DNA from 2 places in the Salinicoccus siamensis genome. Region 1 is predicted to be linked to the other one. Evidence: riboswitches for the same ligand, from Rfam matches in the RefSeq annotation. Region 1 holds a riboswitch; the other holds the start of a gene.
What was found. A riboswitch is a leader RNA that binds a small molecule or an ion and turns the genes downstream of it on or off. The one in region 1 is predicted to bind S-adenosylmethionine.
Positions count from the first base shown of each region.

Region 1 (4,775 bases):
TCATTACTTTATCAGACTCTGTGAAAGCCTCACCGGCATCTTTACCAGAGGCGGTAACGTATTGGACGACACCTTCATCGAATCCTGCTTCCAATGCCAGATCAAGGAATTTCATTGCAGATAATGGGGTTGCACTTGCAGGTTTAACCAGGAAAGTACAGCCAGCTGCAACTGCAGGTGCTGCTTTGCGGGCCATCATCGCAATCGGGAAGTTCCATGGCGTAATGGCAGCGACGACGCCAATCGGCTGTTTGGTCACTACCATGCGCACATCATCTTCGTGCGGTGGTATGGTGCGGCCATATACACGTTTTGCCTCTTCAGCATAATAATCGACATAACTGCGTGCATAGTCGACCTCACCGCGTGATTCCTGTAGCGGCTTACCATTCTCTTTTGTTATCAATTCAGCGATTTCCTCTTTGTGTTCACCTATCAGCTTGGACCACTCTGTAAGTAGTGCACTGCGGTCATGAGGATTCTTTTTCTTGAACTTTTTGAATGTTTCATGCGCTTTTTCAATTTTCTTGTCAATATCTGCTTTACTCTCTTTTTTCACCCTGTCGATTTCCTGACCTGTTGCAGGGTTCAGTACAATGATTTCTTCAGACATAAATGATTGCCTCCCATTAAATAGAATAAAAGCCTTATAAGAAAATTATAAGGCTTTCAGTCCATCAAAACAAAAGTTTCGCTTATGGATTCAGTTGGAATATCGCTTCTGCAATTTCATCCAGGTCTTTAACCGTATACTGGAACCGGCCGTGGAAGACATATTTCATGAAGAAATTCTCAAGTTCCTCCTCGCCCACCAATACTTTTATGGAAGGGTCATTGGAGTAGTTCGCGATGGAATAGTTGCCGTTGTCTTCAGGGTTGAAGTAGATGATCGGCACAACGTCGTACTGGAGCTTGAAGATATTCTTGAGTTTTTCAGCAGAGATTTTAGTTTCTTCGATCGTTTCATTATAATGGTTGACTGCCACATTCTGCTCATTTCCCTTTTCGAATATCAACGTCTGTTCTTTTGCCTTGTCAATATCCAGAAGGTCAAAGAAATGTTCTACATAAGGCAACTGTTCAAAATTCTCTTCATTGACACCATGCAGTATATGCCCACTCCAATATTTGGAGTCGATCAAATAGATGCCCGTCCGCGTAAGTACCAGATGATCGATTTTACGGGTGTTCGTGTAATTGCGTGAAGGCAGATACACATTGGAGAGTATGTACATATCCGTCTCCCTGATCTTTTCATCTGCCACAAGGCGGTCCTTCAGCTGTAGGAGTGACAAATCGGTCAAGTACTCTCCCTTGTCTACGGTAAACTGGCGCAGGCTTGAAAGTTTATTGTTGAGCAATGTCGTTTCTTCGTGATATTTCTCATTGATTGACGACAATTTCTCTTCATGTTCCTGGCGCTCGGCTGCATTATCAGCCTCATATTTTTCGACTAGGGCGTCCTTCTCTTTATCATACTCCTCCTGGAGCGTTTTCACTTTGCCTCTATTCCTGAAATAATAGACCAGGAACGCAATTGCAACGATAAGAAGCAGAATTGCCACCACGATGAATATCGGATTGGTAAAAATATCTGTATTCATGGACTTTCCTCAATTCCTTTCCTGTTTGACTTTCCCGTCTTAATTAAGACTCCGTTCATTATACCGGAAATGATATATCTTTACATGGGAAAAGCGAGCTTTTCAAGGAAAATAATGCATCTGCATATAAATATACCGGATTAGCGTACTTATGTAAGATAGCCCCCTGTTTCTAAGGGAGCTATCCATTTATTTCATCGTGACGCTCTCAAGTTCCGTCTTTATGGCAGTGGCTTTATCAATCTTCTCCCATGGGAATTCCGCGTCGTTACGGCCGAAATGGCCATAGCTCGCCGTCGCTTTATATATCGGGCGCTTTAGGTCGAGCATATCTATGATGCCGTCAGGCGACAAGTTGAATTGCTTCCTTATAACCGCTACGATAGCCGATTCACTATATTCAGATGTTCCAAACGTATCGACTGAAATCGAGACCGGCTCGCTGACCCCTATCGCGTAAGCCAGCTGAATTTCACATTTTGCAGCAACTTTCGCCGCCACGATGTTTTTTGCGATATAGCGAGCAGCATAGGCTGCAGAACGGTCGACTTTAGTCGGGTCTTTACCGCTGAATGCGCCTCCACCATGGCGGGCATATCCTCCGTATGTGTCGACGATGATCTTGCGTCCAGTCAATCCTGCATCACCTTGGGGGCCTCCGATGACGAAACGGCCCGTCGGGTTGATGATATAGCGCGTGTCCGCATCAAGCAGTTCTTCAGGCACAACTTCTCGGATGACGTGGTTGATGAGATCTTCGCGGATCTTTTCCGTCTCCACTTCTTCATGATGTTGTGAGGAGATGACGATGGTATCTATTCTCTTTACATTATTCTCTTCGTCGTACTCCACAGTCACCTGAGTCTTGCCATCCGGCCGCAGATAGTCGATGATCTCTTCCTTCCGCACCTCCGTCAACCGCCTGGCAAGCTGATGTGCCAACGCTATTGGCAGAGGCATGAGCTCTTCTGTCTCATCGCATGCAAAACCAAACATCAGCCCCTGATCGCCTGCCCCTGTTGAAATGGTTGCCGAATCCCGCGTTTCAAAAGCGTCATCAACACCTTGCGCGATATCTTCAGACTGTTCATCAATCCCCGTCAATACCGACATAGTCTTGTAGTCGTAACCGTATTTGGCACGGATGTAACCGATATCTTTGACCGTCTTCCTGACAATTTTAGGGATATCTACATAAGTGTTTGTACTTATCTCTCCAACAATCAGTGCCATACCGGTATTGACCACCGTCTCGCAGGCCACCCTGGCATCTTTATCCCCTTTCAGTATCTCATCAAGTATCGCATCGGAAATCTGGTCTGCAATCTTGTCGGGATGACCTTCAGTAACAGATTCCGAAGTGAAAAGTCTACGCTCTGCCATTAACTTTATCTCCTTTAAGTATATTAGCTATCTCCCACTGCAAAAAAATAGAGCCTTTTTCTCCATAAGACGAGAAAAGGCTCCGCTCTTCCCCTTATCGATCAGAATCACTTCTGCATCCTTTAGCACCTTTCTTCAGTAAAGAGGTTGCTGGGCTTCATCGGGTATGTTCCCTCCACCGGCTCTTGATAAGAGATAACTTACCCTATAATATACTAGATGAGAGGTTTCAAATCAAGCTATTCTTGTTTGATATTTATTATGTCACCTCAATTATGAATGTGTTATACTAATTCATGAAAAGCATCATCTATGTATAATCTATAAAACGGGGGCATAAACAATGGTAAACCATTCCGAGTTAATTCAGAATCTCGTGTCGAAGGATGCGGCACATATCCAACTCTCCACTTCCCAACTTGTTGAAAAATCTTTGGAGAGAGGAGAGGGGAAACTGACCAATACGGGTGCTTTGCGTGCCGAAACCGGGAAATATACCGGCAGAAGTCCTAAGGACCGCTTCATCGTCGAAGATGACACTTCCAGGGACAAGGTTGATTGGGGAGAAGTCAACCAGCCAATTTCCGAAGAGGTATTCAACAACCTTTTTGCGAAAGTCGTCGACTATCTCGATAACAAGGAAGAACTCTTTATCTTCAACGGGCACGCAGGCGCTGATGAGGCAACCAGCCTTGACCTTAGAGTAATAAATGAATACAGCTGGCACAATATGTTTGCCCGCACCATGTTCATCAGACCGGAAACGAAGGAAGAAGCTCTTAACATCAACCCTGAATTCACCATCGTATCCGCCCCGACATTCAAGGCCGACCCTGAAGTCGATGGTACTAAATCGGAAACGTTCATCATCGTTTCCCTTGAAAAAGGCATCGTACTCATCGGGGGGACGGAATACGCTGGTGAAATGAAGAAATCCATCTTCTCCGTCATGAACTATCTGCTCCCGGAACAAGGGATCATGAGCATGCACTGCTCTGCCAACGTCGGTGAGAATAAGGATGTCGCACTGTTCTTCGGCCTTTCGGGCACTGGAAAGACGACCTTGTCTGCAGATGCACAGCGCGAACTGATTGGTGACGATGAGCACGGATGGAATGAAAATGGCGTGTTCAATATCGAAGGTGGCTGCTATGCCAAAACGATCAACCTGTCCGCTGAAAAGGAACCGGAAATCTACCAGGCAATCCGCTTCGGGACGGTTCTGGAAAACGTGGTGGTTGATAAAGACGGCACTCCGGACTATGACGATAACGCGTTGACTGAAAATACTCGTGCAGCCTATCCTCTCGATTACATCGACAATGCACGCATCCCTTCAGTGGCTGGTCACCCGAATACGATCATTTTCCTGACCGCTGATGCATTCGGTGTGTTGCCTCCCATCTCGAAGCTGACTAAATCACAAGCCATGTATCATTTCCTGAGCGGCTTCACTTCCAAGCTTGCAGGCACAGAGCGCGGTGTCACTTCTCCGCAACCTGTCTTCTCTACATGCTTTGGTTCTCCATTCCTGCCGCTTCATGCGACAACTTACGCGAATATGTTGGGTGATCTCATCGATAAGCATAACGTCGATGTCTATCTCGTAAACACCGGCTGGTCCGGAGGGGAATACGGTGTCGGTAAGCGTATGGATCTCAAATATACGCGTTCCATGGTAAGGCGTGCCATCAGTGGAGAGCTTGTCCTCAATGATTTTGAAGAGGATTCCGTCTTTGGATTGAGCATACCAGTTTCAGTGCCAGGTGTGCCGAATGAGATATTGAA
Region 1 is NZ_AP043765.1:858,174-862,948, reverse strand. It holds gene ACZ5LF_RS04545 (NAD-dependent succinate-semialdehyde dehydrogenase) at 1-613, opposite strand, end outside; gene ACZ5LF_RS04540 (nuclease-related domain-containing protein) at 696-1,604, opposite strand; gene metK (methionine adenosyltransferase) at 1,794-2,987, opposite strand; SAM riboswitch class I at 3,079-3,182, opposite strand; gene pckA (phosphoenolpyruvate carboxykinase (ATP)) at 3,331-4,775, shown strand, end outside.

Region 2 (4,775 bases), 500 kb from region 1:
TGATCATTTCCTTGTTTCCTACAGCAAAACCTGAGCGGAACCCCGACATGTTGAACCCTTTCGACAAGGAATATATCTCAATCGCACAGTCAAGGCTGCCTTCACTCTGAAGAATACTTGGATGCTTCTCCTCAAATGAAAAAGGGGCGTAGGCAAAATCATGAACTATGCGGGTTCCTGTTCCTTTAAACCGCTCTATCGTGCGATCGAAAAAGGCGCGGTCCGCAACCGCGCCAAGCGGATTAGACGGATAATTCAAGTACATCAGCCGTGCATTGGCCTGCTCCTCGTCATCCAACGCATCGTAGTCGGGCAGATATCCGTTTTCTGCGAGAAGCGGCAGGTCATAGATCACCCCTTTCGCCAACTCGACGCCTGCTGCATAATCCGGATAACCTGGATTGGGCAGGTAGACGCCTTCCCCCGGCTCGATGAACATCATCGGAAACTGCACCAGGGCACTCTTGGTGCCGTACAGTAGCGCGATATTCTCCTCTTCCAGTTCCACCCCGTATCCCCGCTTATAGAAATCGATGATTGCAGCCTTAAATGATTGTTTCCCCCGGAATTGACCATATCGTTGATTTTCCGGCTGATAGAGTGCCTCGGCTGCTCGCTTTAGGATGGGTTCAGGTGTCTCGGCGTCCGGAATGCCGACTGCGAGGTTGATCAGCGGCAGGGGGCCAAATGCTTCCTCTCCGGCCATAGCCGACTTGAAATAGCTGTCAGGGATGCTCGAGAGTAGTTTATTCATCTTCATTCTCCTTCCGGTTTATCAAATCCTTTGAATTGTTCATCTATCGTCTGTTTGAAATGTTCCGACTCGACTGCTTCAATGAGATCTTTTGCCATTTTACTGTCTTTATCTGAAGCATTGACGACAATCTGATTCCTGAAATTCTCATTCATATCTTCAAGTTGCAGCGCATCCGCCAAATCCATACCGCTTGCCAATGCAAAGTTTCCCGGCACGAGTGATAATCCGATCTGATCCACACTTCTCGGTAGCTGCCCTGAATCCTGGTAGACGAATTCCAGATTCTTATTGTTTTTTAATATATCCTTTTCTTCGATCGCAAGTAAATTGGCATCCTCTGCAATTTCAATCAGCCCCGCGTCCATAAGCGTCTGGAACCCCCTCGAAGAATTGACGGGGTCCAAGGGAAGTGCCACTTCGCTGCCATTTTCTATTTCATCCAATGAATCATATTCGCTGGAATAGAGTCCCATAGGCGCAGTCGGCACTTGGATGAGGTTATGGAAATCCGTGCCATTCTCCTTATTGAAGTCAGCCATGAACGATTTATTCTGATAAAGATTCGCATCCAGATCCCCGTTATTTAGAGCATTGTTCGGTTGGATATAATCGGTGTACTCCACGATTTCGACCGTGTAGCCCTGTTCTTCCAGTGCTGGCTTCAATGCAAAGTTCACCATATCGCTGTAGGGGCCGGTGGAAGCGCCGATTGTGATCACTTCCCCCTCCCCTTCGTAGAGCAGCGCGCTGCTGCCTATGATGACAGCAAGTGTTGACAGAAGGAATATCAGTATCCCACGCATATCAATTCCTCTCCTCTCTTTGGCTCAAATAGTCCCCGATTATCTGGATGAGCTGGACAATTATAATCAAAATGATGACAGTGGCAATCATCGTCACAGTATCATAGCGATAGTAGCCATATCGTATCGCAAGATCTCCGATGCCGCCCCCACCGACGACACCTGCTGTGGCGCTGAAGGCGACGATGGTGATGATCGTCAGCGTAATCGCCTGGGTGATTCCCCGCTTCGCTTCCGGGATCAACACATCCGTAATGATCAGCCAGAGTGATGCGCCCCCAGCAATGCTCGCTTCAATCACCCCTTTATCCACGCCATTGAAGCTTGTCTCCACCAGTCTCGCAAATAGCGGCACAGCGGCTAACGAAAGCGCCACACTGGCAAATACCGGCCCGTGGGAGCTGTTTGTCAGCCAAGTCGCAATCGGCATGATCGCTACAATCAATATAATGAAAGGGAAGGACCGGATCACGTTCGTCAGCGCCCCTAAAAACTGATTCAGTGGTTTTATCCTATAGAGCAGCGGATTGGCGGTCACATACAGCAATACACCGAGCGGGAGTCCGAGCAGCACCGCAAAGAATATGGATATCGATACCATGAGAGTCGTTTCGAGTAGTGCCCGGTATAGCAGCGGTGTAATTTCTATCAATCTATCCATATATTTCAGCCCTCTCTATTCCTTTTGAGTCGTCGATGAACTGCTTCAATCTAGTGATCTCTTCCTGTCTGCCTTTGATGTGGAGCATCAGAAATCCAAGAGGCATATCCTGGATATATTCGATGCGGCCATTCAATATGCTTATATCGCAGTCAAAATGACGGTAGAGTTGGTTTACATAGTTCGCTTCCGCATATTCATTCAGGAATTTGATGGTGATCACTTCAGATTCACTGTTCAGTTCAATGTGCGGTGGGATGGTGAAATCATATATATCCTGAACAAATCCTTTCGTCACTTCGTGTTCCGGATGGCTGAAGATCGCGTAGACATCATCCATCTCCACAATCTCTCCTGCCGTCATCACGCCCACACGGTCAGCAATCTCTTTAATGACCTCCATCTCGTGGGTAATCAACACAATGGTGATGCCCAGCTCCTTGTTGATCTTTTTAAGCAGTTTCAGAATTGTTTTTGTCGTATCAGGATCGAGTGCACTTGTCGCTTCATCACACAAAAGCACTTCAGGACCATTGGCTAATGCCCGTGCAATGCCGACACGCTGCTTCTGTCCGCCACTCAAGTTTTTGGGGTAGCTATCCATCTTGTCGGCCAAGCCCACAAGTGCCAGTAACTCTTCGATGCGCGACGACACCTTCTTCTTGTCGTAATTGCTCGCCTTCAACACAAATTCTATGTTCTGGTAGACCGTTTTAGTTTCAATCAGATTGAACTGTTGGAAGATCATGCCGATCTTCTGACGTTTTACACGCAAGTCCCTTCCTGCCAACTTGCCCAAATTGGTACCATTAACATTGATGCTGCCGGTAGTCGGCTGTTCCAACAAATTGATCAGGCGCAACAGAGTACTTTTCCCCGCCCCGCTGAAGCCAATCAGACCGAAGATCTCGCCCTCACGAATGGAGAGCGTCGTCTTTTTCAGAGCTTCTATCCTTTTTCCTTTAACAAAATATTCTTTAGAGACATCGGTAATTTCAATAGCCACGCCACCACATCCTTTTTATATTAAAAACAAAAAGCCATCTGCTAAATGCAAATGGCTTAAAGATATCTATCTGCCAAGCATCCGCTTGTAGGATTTAGCACAGTACCATAACAGCCTGTTGCTGAAGCTTCAAAGGGCCCAATCCCTCCACTTCTCTGGATAAATGTATTTAATTGAATGAATATCACTTTACTCGAGACTATTAGAATTGTCAATATATTAATAATAATAAATCTTTTATTTTTGATTTCTATGGATAATGATAATTTCAAATCAAAAGGGATTTAAAAACAGGGTGATGACATCACCCTGTTTTCCTTATGAATATGATATCTAGATTCTAGATAATACATAGAATCTATCAAAGGATTATGGACCTACCATTATTTAAAAAGTATTGCGCAGTACCATCTCAATAACATCCTTATTATGTAAGACTAAAATCTCTTTCTGCATCATTCGACCACTTTGTTAATATTACCAATTTGAGGTGTAGTAAAGGGTGAATCGATTATAATTTATAAATTTGGCATGGTAAAAATCTGATGCGGCTTGGTTAATATGGTTATGATAAATTTTGTCATATTCGTATGACCCGAAAAATGGTCCTTTATAAACAGGGAGCAATACCTCAGCTTTTTCAGGATTGTATCTAATTTCATTTAATAATATATATAACCTGCTAACGGTTTCTATCTCAATTTCTACTTTCCCACAGTTCTCTAAAGAGAAATTATCTACGAAATAACCCTGAAGAGCGTTAAATTTCCTATAATAACTATATTCTATAAATTCTTTGGTTTCATTATCTTCAAGATATAAATACATATCCAAACCCATTATATCGTTCCCCTCTAGCTATTTAATTACATTCATCTCTTTCAAGCTAATATATTTACCAGATCCAATAATTATGTGATCTAAAAAGTCAACGCCGATCATTTCTCCACATTCATACAAACGTTTTGTAACCTCGATATCTTCTCTCGAAGGCGAAGGATCACCACTAGGATGATTATGTACACATATTATCGCGGCAGCGCTCCTCTTTATCGCTTCTTTATATACCTCCCTAGGATGCACTATCGAAGTATTCAAAGACCCTTTAAACATCGTTTCTTGGTGGATAACCATATTTTTGGTAGATAAATATAAAACTACAAAATGTTCTTGTTGATAATATCTCATTTTTTCCATAAGTAGTTTACTCACATCATCTGGGCTTTTTATGTAAAGATCTTCCTCTAATGAATGTGTATGCATTCTTATTGCTAGTTCAATAACTGCTAATATGGTTATTGCTTTTGCTTCCCCAATACCTTTAATGCTGATTAGTTCCTGATAAGTAAGATCACGCAGTTCACGAACAGATTTCATATCTTTTATGATTCTGTTTGCAATTCCAATACTAGACTCCTCTTTGTGGCCGGTATTGATGATTATCCCAAGCAACTCTTGATTAGTAAGCTTATCAGGACCATAAATCATCAATCTTTCTCTTGGTTTATCCGAAAAGTGCATCTCTTTAATTAACATTCTTATAGGAAG
Region 2 is NZ_AP043765.1:1,356,979-1,361,753, forward strand. It holds gene ACZ5LF_RS07050 (aminotransferase class I/II-fold pyridoxal phosphate-dependent enzyme) at 1-760, opposite strand, end outside; gene ACZ5LF_RS07055 (MetQ/NlpA family ABC transporter substrate-binding protein) at 757-1,560, opposite strand; gene ACZ5LF_RS07060 (methionine ABC transporter permease) at 1,562-2,221, opposite strand; gene ACZ5LF_RS07065 (methionine ABC transporter ATP-binding protein) at 2,214-3,227, opposite strand; SAM riboswitch class I at 3,291-3,393, opposite strand; gene ACZ5LF_RS07070 (hypothetical protein) at 3,705-4,067, opposite strand; gene radC (RadC family protein) at 4,086-4,763, opposite strand; gene ACZ5LF_RS07080 (prepilin peptidase) at 4,766-4,775, opposite strand, start outside.
Region 2: linked by a shared signal. The riboswitch ahead of ACZ5LF_RS07065 (methionine ABC transporter ATP-binding protein) and the one ahead of metK (methionine adenosyltransferase) in region 1 are both predicted to bind S-adenosylmethionine.